Regions from separate parts of the Streptomyces sp. NPDC001292 genome, predicted to be linked through region 4. Evidence: riboswitches for the same ligand, from Rfam matches in the RefSeq annotation. Region 4 holds a riboswitch; each other region holds the start of a gene.

The links. A riboswitch is a leader RNA that binds a small molecule or an ion and turns the genes downstream of it on or off. The one in region 4 is predicted to bind cyclic di-AMP.
Region 1: another riboswitch for cyclic di-AMP. It lies ahead of ACFY4A_RS30080 (M23 family metallopeptidase); the one in region 4 lies ahead of ACFY4A_RS03195 (M23 family metallopeptidase).
Region 2: another riboswitch for cyclic di-AMP. It lies ahead of ACFY4A_RS22260 (transglycosylase family protein); the one in region 4 lies ahead of ACFY4A_RS03195 (M23 family metallopeptidase).
Region 3: another riboswitch for cyclic di-AMP. It lies ahead of ACFY4A_RS19525 (transglycosylase SLT domain-containing protein); the one in region 4 lies ahead of ACFY4A_RS03195 (M23 family metallopeptidase).

What each region holds. Positions count from the first base shown of each region.
Region 1 is NZ_JBIAXG010000035.1:16,929-20,880, reverse strand. Features, by position in the region: gene ACFY4A_RS30105 (hypothetical protein) at 1-375, shown strand, start outside; gene ACFY4A_RS30100 (hypothetical protein) at 354-635, shown strand; tRNA gene ACFY4A_RS30095 (tRNA-Lys) at 648-720, shown strand; gene ACFY4A_RS30090 (dihydrofolate reductase family protein) at 861-1,991, shown strand; tRNA gene ACFY4A_RS30085 (tRNA-Met) at 2,090-2,163, shown strand; cyclic di-AMP (ydaO/yuaA leader) riboswitch at 2,394-2,550, shown strand; gene ACFY4A_RS30080 (M23 family metallopeptidase) at 2,562-3,620, shown strand; gene ACFY4A_RS30075 (aldo/keto reductase) at 3,749-3,952, shown strand, end outside.
Region 2 is NZ_JBIAXG010000021.1:45,478-49,429, reverse strand. Features, by position in the region: gene ACFY4A_RS22270 (cytochrome P450) at 1-284, shown strand, start outside; gene ACFY4A_RS22265 (transglycosylase family protein) at 508-1,548, shown strand; cyclic di-AMP (ydaO/yuaA leader) riboswitch at 1,731-1,898, shown strand; gene ACFY4A_RS22260 (transglycosylase family protein) at 1,903-2,592, shown strand; gene eno (phosphopyruvate hydratase) at 2,840-3,952, shown strand, end outside.
Region 3 is NZ_JBIAXG010000017.1:60,496-64,447, reverse strand. Features, by position in the region: gene ACFY4A_RS19530 (polyprenyl synthetase family protein) at 158-1,168, opposite strand; cyclic di-AMP (ydaO/yuaA leader) riboswitch at 1,651-1,838, shown strand; gene ACFY4A_RS19525 (transglycosylase SLT domain-containing protein) at 1,844-2,329, shown strand; gene ACFY4A_RS19520 (HAD family hydrolase) at 2,357-3,163, opposite strand; gene ACFY4A_RS19515 (FAD-dependent oxidoreductase) at 3,295-3,952, opposite strand, start outside.
Region 4 is NZ_JBIAXG010000002.1:106,575-110,526, forward strand. Features, by position in the region: gene ACFY4A_RS03185 (M16 family metallopeptidase) at 1-612, shown strand, start outside; gene ACFY4A_RS03190 (M16 family metallopeptidase) at 609-1,997, shown strand; cyclic di-AMP (ydaO/yuaA leader) riboswitch at 2,219-2,379, shown strand; gene ACFY4A_RS03195 (M23 family metallopeptidase) at 2,392-3,147, shown strand; gene ACFY4A_RS03200 (HPr family phosphocarrier protein) at 3,344-3,625, opposite strand; gene ACFY4A_RS03205 (GNAT family N-acetyltransferase) at 3,801-3,952, shown strand, end outside.

The DNA.
Region 1 (3,952 bases), on a different contig from region 4:
TGCGGCACGTCGTACCAGCCCGGCAGCAGCCACTCCTCCCTCGGCAAGGGCTGGAACGACTGCGACGTCCTCACCGCACCCGGCGACCTGACCGACGACGTCCGCACCGACCTGCTGGCGCGGAGGAAGTCGATTGGGGACATGTACCTCTTCGCGGCCAAGAGCAACGGGACGCTCGCGGCCGGAAGGAAGATCGCGACCGGCTGGAAGGGCTGCAAGAAGATCGTGGGCGCCGGTGATCTCGACGGCGACGGGATCGGCGACGTGCTGGCGCTGGACGGGAAGGGCACGCTGTACCGCTACGACGGCCGGGGCAGCGGGCCGCTGAAGAAGCGGGTCAAGGTCTTCACGAAGTGGGCGACCAGTACGACGTGATCGTCGGCGTCGGCGACATCACCGGCGACGGCAAGAACGACCTGGTCGAGCGGGACACCGCGGGCAACCCGTACCGCAACGACGGCAACGGCGAGGGGCTCCTTCAGTGGCCGCACGAAGATCTCCGGCGGCTGGAAGGGCTACAAGGGGATCTTCTGACCGCAACCTTCACCCGGTCACCGCCGATCAGGCCGAACTTCCGGCCGGGTACCCCGGATACCCGATCGGCGTCGGGCTCTCCTCCCGCTATGCTCGGGTAGGCAACATCGCCTGGGCCCTTAGCTCAATTGGCAGAGCAGTGGACTTTTAATCCATTGGTTGTGGGTTCGAGTCCCACAGGGCCTACGGCCGCAGGAGGAGGCGAGTCCCCTCCGACCTGCCCCGCAGCGCCCGGGTCGGCTTCGGCCGATCCGGGCGCTGCGGCGTCCTCCCCGGCGGGGTCGGTCACACTGGGGGCGAGTCCGTCGCCGAGAGAGAGGGCGTCGATGCCCCACCCGTACGTCCTGCTGTCCGCCGCCGTCTCGCTCGACGGCTACCTGGACGACACCGGTCCCGAGCGCCTGCTGCTCTCCAGCCCCGCCGACTTCGACCGGGTCGACGAGGTACGCGCGTCGGCCGACGCGATCCTGATCGGCGCCGGCACCCTGCGGGCCGACAACCCGCGGCTGCTGGTGAACTCGCCCGAGCGGCGGGCCGCCCGCCGCGCCGCCGGGAAGCCGGAGTACCCGCTGAAGGTCGCGGTCAGCGCCTCCGGTGAGCTGGACCCCCGGGCGCCCTTCTGGCACACCGGCGGCGAGAAGGTCCTCTACACGACCGACGAGGGCGCGCTGCGGCTGCGGCGTACGGGCCTGGCCGCCGACGTCGTGCCGCTGGGCGCCGAACTCGGCTGGCCCCGGCTGCTCGAGCACCTGCACGACGTGCGCGGGGTGCGTCGGCTCATGGTCGAGGGTGGCGGGACCGTCCACACACAGCTGCTCCAGCAGCAGCTCGCGGACGAGGTGCAGCTCGTGCTCGCCCCCCTGTTCGTGGGGGACTCCGACGCGCCCCGGCTGTTCGGTCCCGGGACCTACCAGGGCGGGCGGCTGCGGCTGGTGGAGACGCGGACCATCGAGGACGTCGTCCTGGTGCGCTACGAACCCACCGCTCCCGGCACCGCCGGCCGCGCCGCTCCCGCGGACCGGCACTGGCTCCGGCTCGCCTGCGAGCTGGCGGCGCAGTGCCCGCCGTCCCGGACCGCGTTCAGCGTGGGCGCCGTGGTGGTCGCCGCCGACGGGACCGAACTCGCCCGCGGGTACTCGCGGGAGGGAGGCGACCCGGTCGTGCACGCGGAGGAGGCGGCGCTGGCCAAGGTCGACCCGGCGGATCCGCGGCTGCCGGACGCCACGGTGTACAGCAGTCTGGAGCCGTGCGCCCGCCGCGCCTCCCGGCCGCGTCCGTGCGCCCGGCTGATTCTGGACGCCGGGGTGCGGCGGGTGGTGACGGCCTGGCGGGAACCGGACACGTTCGTCGAGGGCGCCGACGGGACCGGGGTGCTGGCGGCCGGGGGCGCGGACGTCGTCGTGGTGCCGGAGTTCGAGCAGCGGGCCAGGGAACCGAACCGGCATCTGCTCGGCTGAGCGGGGCCTCGACGCCGGCCGGGAACCGTGTGACGAACGGCGGACGGTGAGGTGGGCGCGAGCAGCCCTCCGGATGACATATACTGGTGTCACAACGACGCGGGGTGGAGCAGCTCGGTAGCTCGCTGGGCTCATAACCCAGAGGTCGCAGGTTCAAATCCTGTCCCCGCTACTGAAGGCTCAGGGCCGGAATCCGATCAGTGGATTCCGGCCCTGAGTGTTTGGCGGGCGCAAAGGCTCTCCCGGAAGTGGGGTCAACTCGCCCGGTTTTCGGTGGTCATGGACCGTAAGGTCGGGCCGGAAGGTTGAGCGATCAAGCCGAACGGCTTGGAATCCATGGCCCGCGTCTATTAACGTTCGGTAACGCAGCACGGTCGTCCCAGCCGTCACAAGAGGCGGCTCCGTGCCCGCACGCCGAATCCCGCAAGGGAACCGGGGAACCACCAACTTGGGGTGAATCGAGCGTAACCGCCGTGCGAGCACGGTTTGTTTACGCGCGTAGGAGACCTTCCCGCTCCGAACCCGTCAGCTAACCCGGTAGGCGAGACGGAAGGAAAGGAGTGCGCCTTCGTGGCGTCCAACCCGCCTGCCCCGGAAGCTCCGTTCGCGCCGAGCCGGCAACACGGAGAGACCTTCGGCTACGACAGCCGCCGCGCCGACGAGGGCCCCTGGGAGGAGTGGAACCCCACCGCGGAGTCCATCCGTCCCGTGCGCGGTCGGCACCGCGTCGCCAAGCAGCGCGGCGGCGGGCTCGCCCGCAGCTCCACCGTTCTCGGCGTCGGCGTCATCGCCGCCGTCGGCGCGGGCGGCATGGCCAGCGCCAACAGCGGCAAGCCGCCGGTGTCCATCTCGCTGCCCGATCTGCCCTCCGTGGGCTCCCTGTTCCAGGACTCCTCCGACGCGGCCCCCGAGGGCTCGTCGGCCGCGCTCAGCAGCGTCGGCGTGGCCGCCGCCGAGGCCGAGGGCGGCACCGCGGACGCCGGCGAGGTGCTGCGCAACCGGATCATGGCGCAGGCCGAGCAGCAGCAGGTCCAGATCGAGGCCAAGGCACAGGCGGACGCCGAGGCCGCCGCCGCCAAGAAGGCCGCCGAGGAAGCGGCGAAGGCGCGGGAGGCGGCCGAGGCCAAGGCCGCCGCCGAGAAGAAGAAGGCGGAGGAGGAGGCCAAGAGGAAGGCCGAGGAGGCCAAGCGGAAGGCCGAGGAGGCGCGGCTGGCCGAGCTGGCGAGGCAGTACGCGCTGCCCACCTCCTCGTACACGCTCACCTCCGCCTTCGGCCAGGCCGGCTCCATGTGGTCCTCCGGCTACCACACCGGCCTCGACTTCGCCGCCCCCACGGGCACCCTGCTCAAGGCGATCCACACCGGCACCATCACCGAGGCCGGCTGGGCCGGCTCCTACGGTTACCGCACGATCCTCACCCTCGACGACGGCACCGAGCTCTGGTACTGCCACCAGTCGTCGATCAGCGTCAGCGTCGGCCAGAAGGTCAGCACGGGCGACGTGATCGGCCGGGTGGGCGCCACCGGCAACGTCACCGGGCCGCATCTCCACCTGGAGGTCCACCCAGGAGGCCAGTCCACCGGGACCGACCCGACGGCGTGGCTGCGCGGCAAGGGCCTCACCCCCTGACGGGCACGCCTCGACCCTCACTACACGGACCGGTCTGACGAGCCAGTGAGGCCTGTTTGCGCAACCTTTGCGGCCGGATGCGGCCCGGCCCGGAATGGGCCGCTCCGGCGCGGTTGTTGATGTTGAACATGACTTCTCTGCGCAAACTGGGTTCGTCCGATCTCGAGGTCTTCCCGCTCGCCCTCGGCGGCAACGTCTTCGGCTGGACCGCCGACTGGGAGCAGTCCTTCGCCGTCCTCGACGCCTACACGGCCGCCGGAGGCAACTTCGTCGACACCGCCGACTCCTACTCCGCGTGGGTGGAGGGCAACCAGGGCGGCGAGTCCGAGACG
Region 2 (3,952 bases), on a different contig from region 4:
TCGTCGTGCTCGCCGCCGCCGACCGGGACCCGGAGAGGTTCGCCGGCCCCGACGTCCTCGATCTCGGGCGGCGTGACAACCAGCACCTCGGCTACGGACACGGCATCCACTACTGCCTCGGCGCACCGCTCGCCCGCCTGGAGGGCCAGACCGCGCTGGCCACCCTCCTCACCCGGCTCCAGGACCTGCGACTGGATACGGATCCGGCCGACTTGCGCTGGCGCGGCGGGCTCATCATGCGCGGACTGCGGACGCTGCCGGTGCGGTTCACCCCAGGCCGGTAAGTCGCAGGGAAGTCGGACAAGGCCGGAAAAGGCTCCCGCCACCGCACCACGTCCACCCACTGACGGGCACGAAGATGACACACGTTCAACTGTGTGATCTTCACGTGATCTGTGCGGCATGAACTTGTGACAAGCGATCGTCAGCCGATACTTTCACCCATCGGCGTGGCGCCGAGTCCGTGGTCGCCACGCCGGTCACCGCTGTCGCACGAAAGGTCTCCGTATGCTCTCCGGCAACGGTCGTCACCGTCGGCCCCGTCAGGCTCCGGCCCTCCTCGTCGCCGCCGGAGTGACCGGATCCGCCATCGCCATCCCGCTGATCGGCGCCGGCGGCGCCAGCGCGGCCGACGGCAACACGTGGGACAAGGTGGCCAAGTGCGAGAGCGGCGGCGCCTGGAGCGCCAACACCGGCAACGGCTACTACGGCGGCCTGCAGTTGGCGCAGGACGACTGGGAGAAGTACGGCGGTCTCGACTACGCCTCGAGCGCCGACCAGGCCAGCCGGTCCCAGCAGATAGCCGTGGCCGAGAAGCTGCTCGCCGACCAGGGGCCCGGTGCCTGGCCGACGTGCGGGCTGCTCTCCGGGCTCAGCGAGAAGTCCGGGGCGGCGAAGGTCGACACCGGCGTGGGTGATTCTTCGGGATCCTCCAACTCCTCCGGAAAGTCCCTCACGGACGACCTCGGCCTGTCCGACTCGTCGCAGACGTCGACCGGCTCGTCCGGCTCGTCGGACACCGGCCCCGGTTCGGCGGGCTCCTCCGACTCGCCGACCGCATCCCCCGCCACGTCCTCCCCCTCACCGTCCTCGCCCGCCGAGAAGGGCAAGCCGACCAAGTCCGACACGTCCCCCGATGTCGCGGTAAGCGGGCCCCAGTCGCCCGACGCCTCGCCCTCGATCACGCCGGAGCGGGGTGACGCGGACAAGTCGTGGCGGATCGGCGCCACTTCGGCGCTGGTCGACACCGGGGCGCTCGGTACCGGACGGCATCGCGGCGGCAGCGCCGTCGAGGACTCGGCCGACTCTCACGCGGCCGCGTCCTCCGGCCGTCACGCCTCACGCGGCGGGGGCTCCGCGCGCGCCGCGGTCGGCGACTCCTACACCGTCCGTGCCGGCGACTCGCTCGAGTCGATCGCCGACTCCCTTGGCCTCCAGGGCGGATGGGGCGCGCTGTACGCCGCGAACAAGGGGGTGATCGGGTCCGACCCGAACCACATCACCGCCGGTCAGGCCCTGAATGTCCCTATCGAAACGACCCACGACTAGCGGGAGTTCACGTCACACTTCGCGCCGAATGTCCCATTCGCTGAAAGTGTGGGATGAGTCTCAGAAGTACTGATCGTCTTTGGATTTCGGCGGAGCGCATGCCTACGGTCATGACCGCTCGTCACCGCGAGCCCCGGCTGCCGCAACGCCGAATCCTGCCAGCGGCCGCACGGGAACAGTCGTCGCGTCAAGCGCCGTGGGCAGGAGCGGGGGACCCAAGGTAAGTGCCGCGCCGGGCAGTTGACCGGAGCGGCTAGGGGTGGAGCCGTGCCTCACACAGGAGGCACGGCCGGGCAACTCAACCGGCCCGAACCCGACAGCTCACCTCGCAGGCGTCGGTGAGGGGATCCATCCATGCTGTTCTCCAGCAAGGGCAAGCACCGTCGTACGTCCAAGGCCACCCGTGTCATCGCGCTCGCCGGTGTCGCCGGCGCCGCAGTCGCCGCCCCGCTGATGGCGGTCGGCGACGCGTCCGCCGCCACCGCCTCCGAGTGGGACGCGGTCGCCCAGTGCGAGTCGGGCGGCAACTGGTCCATCAACACGGGCAACGGCTTCTACGGCGGACTCCAGTTCACCAACTCCACCTGGGCCGCGTACGGCGGCACCGCCTACGCCTCGCGCGCCGACCTGGCCTCCAAGTCGCAGCAGATAGCCGTCGCCGAGAAGGTCCTCGCGGGCCAGGGCAAGGGCGCCTGGCCGGTCTGCGGCAAGGGTCTGTCCGGCGCCGCCTACACCGGCGGCGCCCCCGCGTCCCCGTCGTCGAGCGGCAGCTCCGCCAAGAGCACCACCACCCGCTCGACCGAGCAGCAGGCCGCCAACCGCTCCGCGACGCGTCCGGCCCCGAGCAAGACCGTCACCACGCCCACCGGCGAGAAGGTCAAGAAGGGCGACGGCGAGTACAAGGTGGTCTCCGGCGACACCCTCAGCTCCATCGCTGCGAAGCACGGGGTCCAGGGCGGCTGGAAGAAGCTGTTCGAGCTGAACAAGGACATCATCGACAACGCCGACCTCATCTACCCGGGCCAGCAGCTCCACCTGAAGTAAGGGCCCGTCCCGCCCTCCATGGGCTCCCCGCCCCGGCGCGTTCCCCCTGCGCGCCGGGGCGGGGCTTTTCGTCTGCCGCTCGCCGGGCCGTTCCCGAACCTTCCCCTCTCCTTTGTTCCGAAAAGGAACAATGGGTGCCGTCACTCTGTCCACGAGGCGGTCGGTCGGCCGGTCGCCGCCCCGGGACGGTTAGGCTCTAGTCGCAAGGCTCACGCCCCGCACTTCCAGCGTCACATCCCAGAAGGAGATGCTCGTGCCGTCCATCGACGTCGTCGTAGCCCGGGAAATCCTGGACTCCCGAGGCAACCCCACGGTCGAGGTCGAGGTCGGCCTCGACGACGGCAGCACCGGTCGTGCCGCCGTCCCCTCCGGCGCCTCCACCGGCGCCTTCGAGGCCATCGAGCTCCGTGACGGCGACCCCAACCGCTACCAGGGCAAGGGCGTCGAGAAGGCCGTCCTCGCCGTGATCGAGCAGATCGGCCCGGAGCTCGTCGGTTACGACGCCACCGAGCAGCGTCTGATCGACCAGGCCATGTTCGACCTGGACGCCACCGACAACAAGGGCTCGCTGGGCGCCAACGCCATCCTCGGCGTCTCCCTCGCCGTCGCCCACGCCGCCTCCGAGGCCTCGGACCTCCCCCTCTTCCGCTACCTGGGCGGTCCGAACGCGCACCTGCTGCCGGTGCCGATGATGAACATCCTGAACGGCGGCTCGCACGCCGACTCCAACGTGGACATCCAGGAGTTCATGATCGCCCCGATCGGCGCGGAGTCCTTCTCCGAGGCCCTGCGCTGGGGCACCGAGGTCTACCACACCCTGAAGAAGGTCCTGAAGAGCAAGGGCCTGTCCACCGGCCTCGGCGACGAGGGCGGCTTCGCCCCGAACCTCGGCTCCAACCGCGAGGCCCTCGACCTCATCCTCGAGGCGATCAAGGAAGCCGGCTACGCCCCCGGCGAGCAGATCGCCCTCGCGCTCGACGTCGCCGCCTCCGAGTTCTACAAGGACGGCAAGTACGTCTTCGAGGGCAAGGAGCGCTCGGCGGCGGAGATGACCGAGTACTACGAGGAGCTGGTGGCCGCCTACCCGCTCGTCTCCATCGAGGACCCGCTGTTCGAGGACGACTGGGCCGGCTGGAAGGTCATCACCGACAAGCTCGGCGACAAGGTCCAGCTCGTCGGCGACGACCTGTTCGTCACCAACCCCGAGCGCCTCGCCCGCGGCATCGAGGAGGGCGCCGCCAACGCGCTGCTGGTGAAGGTGAACCAGATCGGTTCGCTCACCGAGACCCTGGACGCCGTCGAGCTGGCCCAGCGCAACGGCTTCAAGTGCATGATGTCCCACCGCTCCGGCGAGACCGAG
Region 3 (3,952 bases), on a different contig from region 4:
GGAAGCGTCAGACCCCGGAGCCAACTCCGTGTACGCCTGCGGTATGACACACAAAGGGCGATGCCTCCCCCACCCCGTAGGGGTAGGTCTGGAGGGCGCCGCTCGGAAAGGGCCGCCCGGCGAAGGCGTCCGGTGACATCGCGGAACCGGACAGGCGTCAGCCGGCCCGGTGCACCACCGCGTCGCACAGCTGGAGCAGTGCGGCCTTCGCGTCGCACTCCCGCAGCGGAGCCAGCGCGGCCCGAGCCTCCTCGGCGTAGCGCACGGTGTCCCGGCGGGCCTGCTCCAGTGCCGGGTGCGCCCGCAGCGCCGCCAGCGCTTCCGCGTGCCGCGCGTCGTCGCTCAGGTCGGAGTCCAGCAGCTCGCACAGGGCGATGTCCTCGGGCAGCCCCAGCCGGGCCGCGCGCTCGCGCAGCCGCAGCACCGGCAGCGTGGCGATGCCCTCGCGCAGATCGGTGCCGGGCGTCTTGCCCGACTCGTGCGAGTCGGAGGCGATGTCCAGGACGTCGTCCGCCAGCTGGAAGGCGACGCCCAGCCGCTCGCCGTACTGCGTCAGCACGTCCACGACGGTCTCGTCGGCGCCGGACATCATCGCGCCGAACCGGCACGACACCGCCACCAGCGACCCGGTCTTGCCGCCGAGCACGTCCAGGTAGTGGTCGACGGGGTCCCGGCCGTCCTGCGGACCCGCCGTCTCCAGGATCTGCCCGGTGACCAGCCGCTCGAACGCCACGGCCTGCACCCGCACGGCCTCCGGGCCGAGGTCGGCGAGGATCTGCGAAGCCCGGGCGAACAGGAAGTCACCGGTCAGGACCGCGACCGAGTTGCCCCAACGGGTGTTGGCGCTGGCCACCCCGCGGCGCACGGCGGCCTCGTCCATCACGTCGTCGTGGTACAGCGTCGCCAGGTGGGTCAGCTCCACCACCACGGCCGACGGCACGACGCCCGGTGCGTACGGGTCCCCGAACTGGGACGCGAGCATCACGAGCAGCGGCCGGAACCGCTTCCCGCCGGCCTTGACGAGGTGCTGGGCGGCCCCCGTGATGAACGGGACCTCGCTCTTGGTGGCTTCGAGCAGCCCTTCCTCGACAGCCGCCAATCCGGCCTGGACATCGGCTTCGAGAGCCTGGTCCCGCACGCTCAGCCCGAATGGCCCGACGACGGTCACGAGGGGTCTCCTGTCTGCTGGTGTCTGCTGGGGATTACACGGTTTGTCGATAGGTCGCTGCCCTCACTCAAGTCAGCGTATCCGGTCACGTTTCGATCACCGATGTCGCCCACCTATACGGGCCAGGCCACATCACCCGACGTGACCACCATCACGCCTCCGCCACACGGCCCACCCGCACTCACACTTGAAGTCCGATTCACCCCTATTGGGGTTTCAATTCTCTTTAGCGGCAATTGCCCTTCGGGCACCCAAACCGTGAGTTGGGTCACGTCACCCTCCGTCCGTATCATCTCCCGCACTCCTTCACATTCCCTTTACTGGCCGCCGAGTTGAGGCTTGCAGGCGCAAAGGATCAAGCACCACATACACCCCGGACCAAGGTCAAATAGGGCAATGTGTGATTCCGGCACTTGTTCGGGACATGTGCTCTCGCATACGTTCCCGGCCAACGAGCGGACGCCGAATCCTGCCGCCGCCCGTAATCCCAACGACCGAATGAACCATGGCAGGAGCGGGGGACCCAGGTAAGCCGCCGGGCCGGGCACGTACGTCCTACGTCGTACGCCGCACCGGAACGGCTCGGGGTGAAGCCGTGCCCTTCGGGGCACGGCCGGGCACCTCCCCGCCCGAACCCGACAGCTCACCTCGCAGGCGACGGAGAGGAAATCCCCCATGCCTGCAAACGGTCAGCGCCGTTCTTCCCGCACCGCCCGCCTCGTCCGCGCCCTCGCCGTCACCGGCACGAGCGCAGCCGTCCTCGCCGTGCCGCTGCTCGGCGCCACGACTGCGTCCGCGGCGACCCCGTCCACCGTCCGGACGGCCGCGAGCTACGGCTACGCGAACAACCTCGACGGCTGGATCCGGGCCTCCCTGGCGGTCATGGCGGAGAACGGCATCCCGGGCTCCTACAACGGGATCCACCGCAACATCATCCGCGAGTCCTCCGGCAACCCGCGTGCCATCAACCTCTGGGACTCCAACGCCAGGATGGGCATCCCGTCCAAGGGTCTGCTCCAGGTCATCGACCCGACCTTCCGGGCGTACCACGTGAACGGCACGTCCTGGGACATCTACGACCCGGTCGCCAACATCACGGCCGCCTGCAACTACGCGGCCAAGCGGTACGGCTCCATCGACAACGTCTTCGGCGCGTACTGACCGAACCACGGCCGGCCCACACACCGGCTAGACAAACAGTCGTTCGAGGACGACGGCGATGCCGTCGTCCTCGTTCGACATCGTGACCTCGTCGGCCACCGCCTTGAGCTCGGGGTGGGCGTTGGCCATGGCGACCCCCCGGGCGGCCCACTGGAACATCGGGATGTCGTTGGGCATGTCGCCGAAGGCGAGGGCGCTCTCGCGGCCCAGTTCCAGGTGTTCGGCGGCCAGCGCCAGTCCGGTCGCCTTGGTGATGCCGCACGGCTGGAGTTCGACGGTCCCGGGGCCCGACATGGTGACCGTGGCGAGGGACCCCACCACGCCGCGGACCGCCGCCGCCAGCTCGTCGTCGGACAGCACCGGGTGACGCAGCAGCACCTTGCTGATGGGCGCGCGCCACAGGTCGTCGCGCCGTTCGACCCGCACGGCGGGCAGCGACGGGTGCGGCATGAGATACCCCGGCTCGATGAGCGTGAGCCCCTCGACTCCGTCCTGGTCGACCGCGGCGTACACCTCCCCCACCTCGGCCTCGATCTTGCCGAGCGCGGTCTCGGCCTGCTCCCGGTCCAGGGTGACCGACCACAGCAGGCGGTCGCTCCCGGCGTCGTAGAGCTGTGCGCCCTGACCGCACACCGCGAGCCCCGTGGCGCCGAGGACGTCGAGCAGTTGCCGCACCCGCGGCGCCGGCCGTCCGGTCACCACGAGGTGCCGGGCACCGGCGGCCGCCGCCCTCCCGAGCGCGGCGAGGGACCGTTCGGACACGGTGTCGTCGCCGCGCAGCAGCGTTCCGTCCAGGTCAGTGGCGATGAGGGCATATGCGAGGGCGGCCATGATCAGAGAATACGGATGCTCCGGCCCGCCGACTCGACCGGAACCGGACGACCGCGGCGACCACCGCGCTCCTGGCGTCCTCTCCTCAACTCCCTTATTGATACGGGCCCTTCGCGCGGCAGGCGAGGTGGCGCTCAACCGTGCGCCGCAGCAAGGTGTTCGGCCAGCCGCGGGGAGGCGAACTCCGTGCCGCACACGAACCGCATCACCGGCCCGTACGAGGCCGCCGCCGGCAATCCCGTGAAGTAGAGGCCGGGTACCGAGGAGACATAGCCCGCGCCGAGCCTGGGGGCGCCGCGGCTCACCGCGAGTCCGGTGCGCAGCTCGTGGCCGAGGAAGCCCATCGCGGCGATGTCGACGCGGTAGCCGGTGGCCGCCATGACGTGGTCCGCGGCCAGTTCCCGGGTCTCGCCCGCGAGGGTCCGCACCGTCAGCACCGGCCGCCCGCCCGTGACCTCGGCGCGGACGATGCCGCTCACCTCGTGGACCGGCACCGCCGACTCGAAGCGCTCGCGCAGCCACCAGGCGCCGAGCGGGCCGAGGACCCGGCGGACCAGATGGTGGCGCACCCCGGCCGGGAGGTGACGGAAGGGCTGCGGGTGGTAGCTCAGCGCCCACAGCGACCAGGCGCGGCCGAAGGGCGACTCGGGCCGGAACCTCGGCTGCTCCCAGGGCGGGGCGCCGAAGGCGACGCTGCCGCGGCCCCGCGCCACCACCCGCACCCGCGCGCCGGCCTCCGCGGCGAGCACCGCGGTCTCCAGCGCGGACTGGCCGGCGCCCACGACGATCAGC
Region 4 (3,952 bases):
GAGGAGGAGGTCCCGGCCCGCGCCCTGATGGCCGCCTACCGGCTCCCGCACGACGGCACGCGCGCGTGTGACGCGGCCGACCTGGCGCTCACCATCCTCGGCGGCGGCGAGTCCTCCCGGCTCTACAACCGGCTGGTGCGCCGCGACCGTACGGCCGTCGCGGCCGGCTTCGGCCTGCTGCGGCTGGCCGGCGCGCCCTCCCTGGGCTGGCTGGACGTGAAGACCTCCGGCGACGTCGAGGTCCCCGTCATCGAGTCGGCCATCGACGAGGAGCTCGTCCGGTTCGCCGAACAGGGCCCGACGGCCGAGGAGATGGAGCGCGCCCAGGCCCAGCTGGAGCGCGAGTGGCTGGACCGCCTCGGCACGGTCGCCGGCCGGGCGGACGAACTGTGCCGCTACGCCGTCCTGTTCGGCGACCCGCAGCTCGCCCTGACCGCCGTCAAGCGCGTCCTGGAGGTGACGCCCGAGGAGGTCCAGGAGGTCGCCAAGTCCCGCCTGCGCCCCGACAACCGCGCGGTGCTCGTCTACGAGCCGACCGCCGCCGACGTGCAGGACGACGCCCAGGACGCGGACGCCGCGGCCACCGACGACACCGAGGAGGCGGCGAAGTGACCGAGCTCGCCACGATGGAGTTCCACCCCCGGCCCAGGGCCGGCGAGGCCAAGCCGTGGGCGTTCCCCGCGCCCGAGCGCGGGACGCTGGACAACGGCCTGACGGTGCTGCGCTGTCACCGCCCCGGCCAGCAGGTCGTCGCCGTCGAGGTGCTGCTGGACGCGCCCCTGGACGCGGAGCCGGCCGGCCTGGACGGCGTCGCCACGATCATGGCGCGAGCCTTCTCCGAGGGCACCGACAAGCACTCCGCCGAGGAGTTCGCCGCCGAGTTGGAGCGCGCGGGGGCCACCCTCGACTCGCACGCCGACCACCCCGGCGTACGGCTGAGCCTGGAGGTCCCGGCCTCCCGCCTGGCCAAGGGGCTCGGCCTGCTGTCCGACGCCCTCAGGGCGCCCGCGTTCGCCGACTCCGAGGTGGAGCGCCTGGTGCGCAACCGGCTCGACGAGATCCCGCACGAGCTGGCCAACCCCGCCCGCCGCGCCGCCAAGGAGCTGTCCAAGGAGCTCTTCCCGGCCGACTCGCGCATGTCGCGTCCGCGCCAGGGCACCGAGGAGACGGTCGGCACCATCGACTCGGCGGCCGTCCGCGCCTTCTACGACCGGCATGTGCGCCCGGCCACGGCCACCGCCGTGGTCGTCGGCGACCTCACCGGCGTCGACCTCGACCAGCTGCTGGGCCGGACCCTGGGCGCCTGGACCGGCTCCCCCGCCAAGCCGCGGCCCGTGCCGCCGGTGACCGCCGACGACACCGGCCGCGTGGTCATCGTGGACCGGCCCGGAGCCGTCCAGACGCAGCTGCTCATCGGCCGGATCGGCCCCGACCGGCACGACCGCGTGTGGCCCGCCCAGGTGCTCGGCACCTACTGCCTCGGCGGCACCCTCACCTCCCGCCTGGACCGCGTCCTGCGCGAGGAGAAGGGCTACACCTACGGGGTGCGGGCGTTCGGCCAGGTATTGCGGTCGGCCCCCGACGGGTCGGGCGCCGCGATGCTCGCCATCAGCGGCTCGGTCGACACCCCGAACACCGGCCCGGCGCTGGACGACCTGTTCACGGTGCTGCGCAAGCTCGCCGCGGAGGGCCTCACCGACGCCGAGCGGGACGTCGCCGTGCAGAACCTCGTCGGCGTGGCGCCGCTGAAGTACGAGACGGCCGCCGCCGTGGCCGGCACGCTGGCCGACCAGGTCGAGCAGCACCTGCCCGACGACTACCAGGCGACGCTCTATCAGCAGCTCGCCGCGACCGGCACGGTCGAGGCCACCGCGGCCGTCGTCAACGCCTTCCCGGTGGACCGGCTGGTGACGGTCCTGGTCGGTGACGCGGCGCAGATCAAGGAGCCCGTCGAGGCCCTGGGCGTCGGCCGGGTCACCGTCGTCACGGCCGAGTAGAGGCACCTCGTCGCCGCCGCAGCGCGGCGACCGGCACACGCGCGTGGGGCCCTGGTGACCGAAGCGTCACCAGGGCCCCTTGATGTCCGGATTGAGGGGGAGGCTGCCTGTCTGCCCTGTGGTATGCGCTACAAAACTTCTGATCCGTTTGGGAATCGAAAGCGGCCCCGTCTAGCGTCGGTCCGGCTGTTCGTCAGGCAGTGCGCCGCGTCCGCGGCACCGGACAGTCATCGCCGAGTCCCCGTACGGCGCGAGCCAGGGGAGCCGGGGACCCACCGTCCCTGGGGTGAATCGGACACCCGCGCGCGACGCGAGGGGGCCGTAGGAGACCTTCCTGCTCCGAACCCGTCAGCTAACCCGGTAGGCGACAGGGAAGGAAAGGACCCACGTCTCCATGGCGTTCACCCGCGCCACCGGGAAGCACCGCCGGCCGAGCCGGACGCACCGCACCACCGCCCGCGCGGCGGGCGTCGCGGCCCTGGCCACCACCGGTGTCATCGGCACCCTCGCCGCCCCGGCCCTCGCCGCGGACGCTCCCGCCCCCGAGGACACCGGCCTCACCCCGGTCGTCACCATCGGCGACAGCGTCGCCGAGAAGATCGACGCCCAGGCCGTCGCCCAGCACAGGGCCGCCGCGCGCAAGCAGGCCGCGCAGGCCGCGCGCAAGCAGGCCGCGGAGCGCGCGGAGAAGGAGCGCGAGGCCAGGGCCCGCGCCGCCCGCGAGGCCGAGCGCAAGCGCCTCAACGCCTTCGTGACGCCGATCGTCGACTCCTACATATCGACCGGCTACCGGACCGGCGGCTCCCTGTGGTCCTCCGGCACCCATACCGGTATCGACTTCCACGCCGCGAGCGGCACCCCCGTCCACGCGGTCGGCATCGGCACCGTCGTCGACGCCGGCTGGGGCGGGGCGTACGGCAACCAGGTCGTGATCAGGATGGCCGACGGCATGTACACCCAGTACGGGCACCTGTCGTCCCTCGGGGTCTCGGTGGGTCAGCAGGTCGTCCCGGGCCAGCAGATCGGCCTGTCCGGCGCGACCGGCAACGTCACCGGACCGCACCTGCACTTCGAGGCCCGTACGTCCCCGGACTACGGCTCCGACGTCGATCCCGTGGCCTACCTCCGCAAGCACGGCATCGACGTCTGACCCCCTGCGCCGGGGCGCAGCCCGGCGCGTCACGCGACACCCCCGAGGCCCCGGCTCCCGAGCCGGGGCTCCGGTGTTCCTCGCCGGTGTTCCCTTCCGGTGTCGCCCTCCGGTGTTCCGGGGACCCGCCGGGCACGGCGAAGCCGTGCCACCCCGTCCGGGTGGCACGGCTTCGGCGCTGGACCGGTCCTGCCGGTCAGACCGTCTCGGGAAGCTCCTCGAGCCCCTCGGCGACCAGCTTGGCCAGCCGGTCCAGCGCGGCGTCCGCGCCGTCGGCGTCGGAGGCCAGCACGACCTCCTCGCCGCCCTCGGCGCCGAGGCCGAGCACGGCCAGCATGGAGGCCGCGTTGACGGGCGTGCCGTCGGCCTTGGCGATCGTCACGGGGATGCCTGCGGCCGTGGCGGCCCGGACGAAGATGGAGGCGGGGCGGGCATGGAGACCCTCGGCCCAGCCGACGTTGACGCGGCGCTCAGCCATGTGTTGCTGCCCTTCGGGTGATCGGGGTTGTCTAGACCAGTTTTCCACACGTGGAGCGACCCGGAGCGGGCGTGTGCTCCGCTCCGGGTGGCGTCGGACCGCGGCCTCGGTCCGATGTGTGTCCTCCACAGACTGCCTCGCGCCGCTGTCGGACGCGAGCCGTACGCTGGGGCCCATGCAGACGTCGCCGGACCGGCACGAGTACCCCGCCCATTGGGAGGCCGACGTGGTGCTGCGCGACGGCGGCACCGCACGGATCCGCCCCATCACCGCCGATGACGCCGGCCGTCTGGTCAGCTTCTACGAGCAGGTGTCGGACGAGTCCAA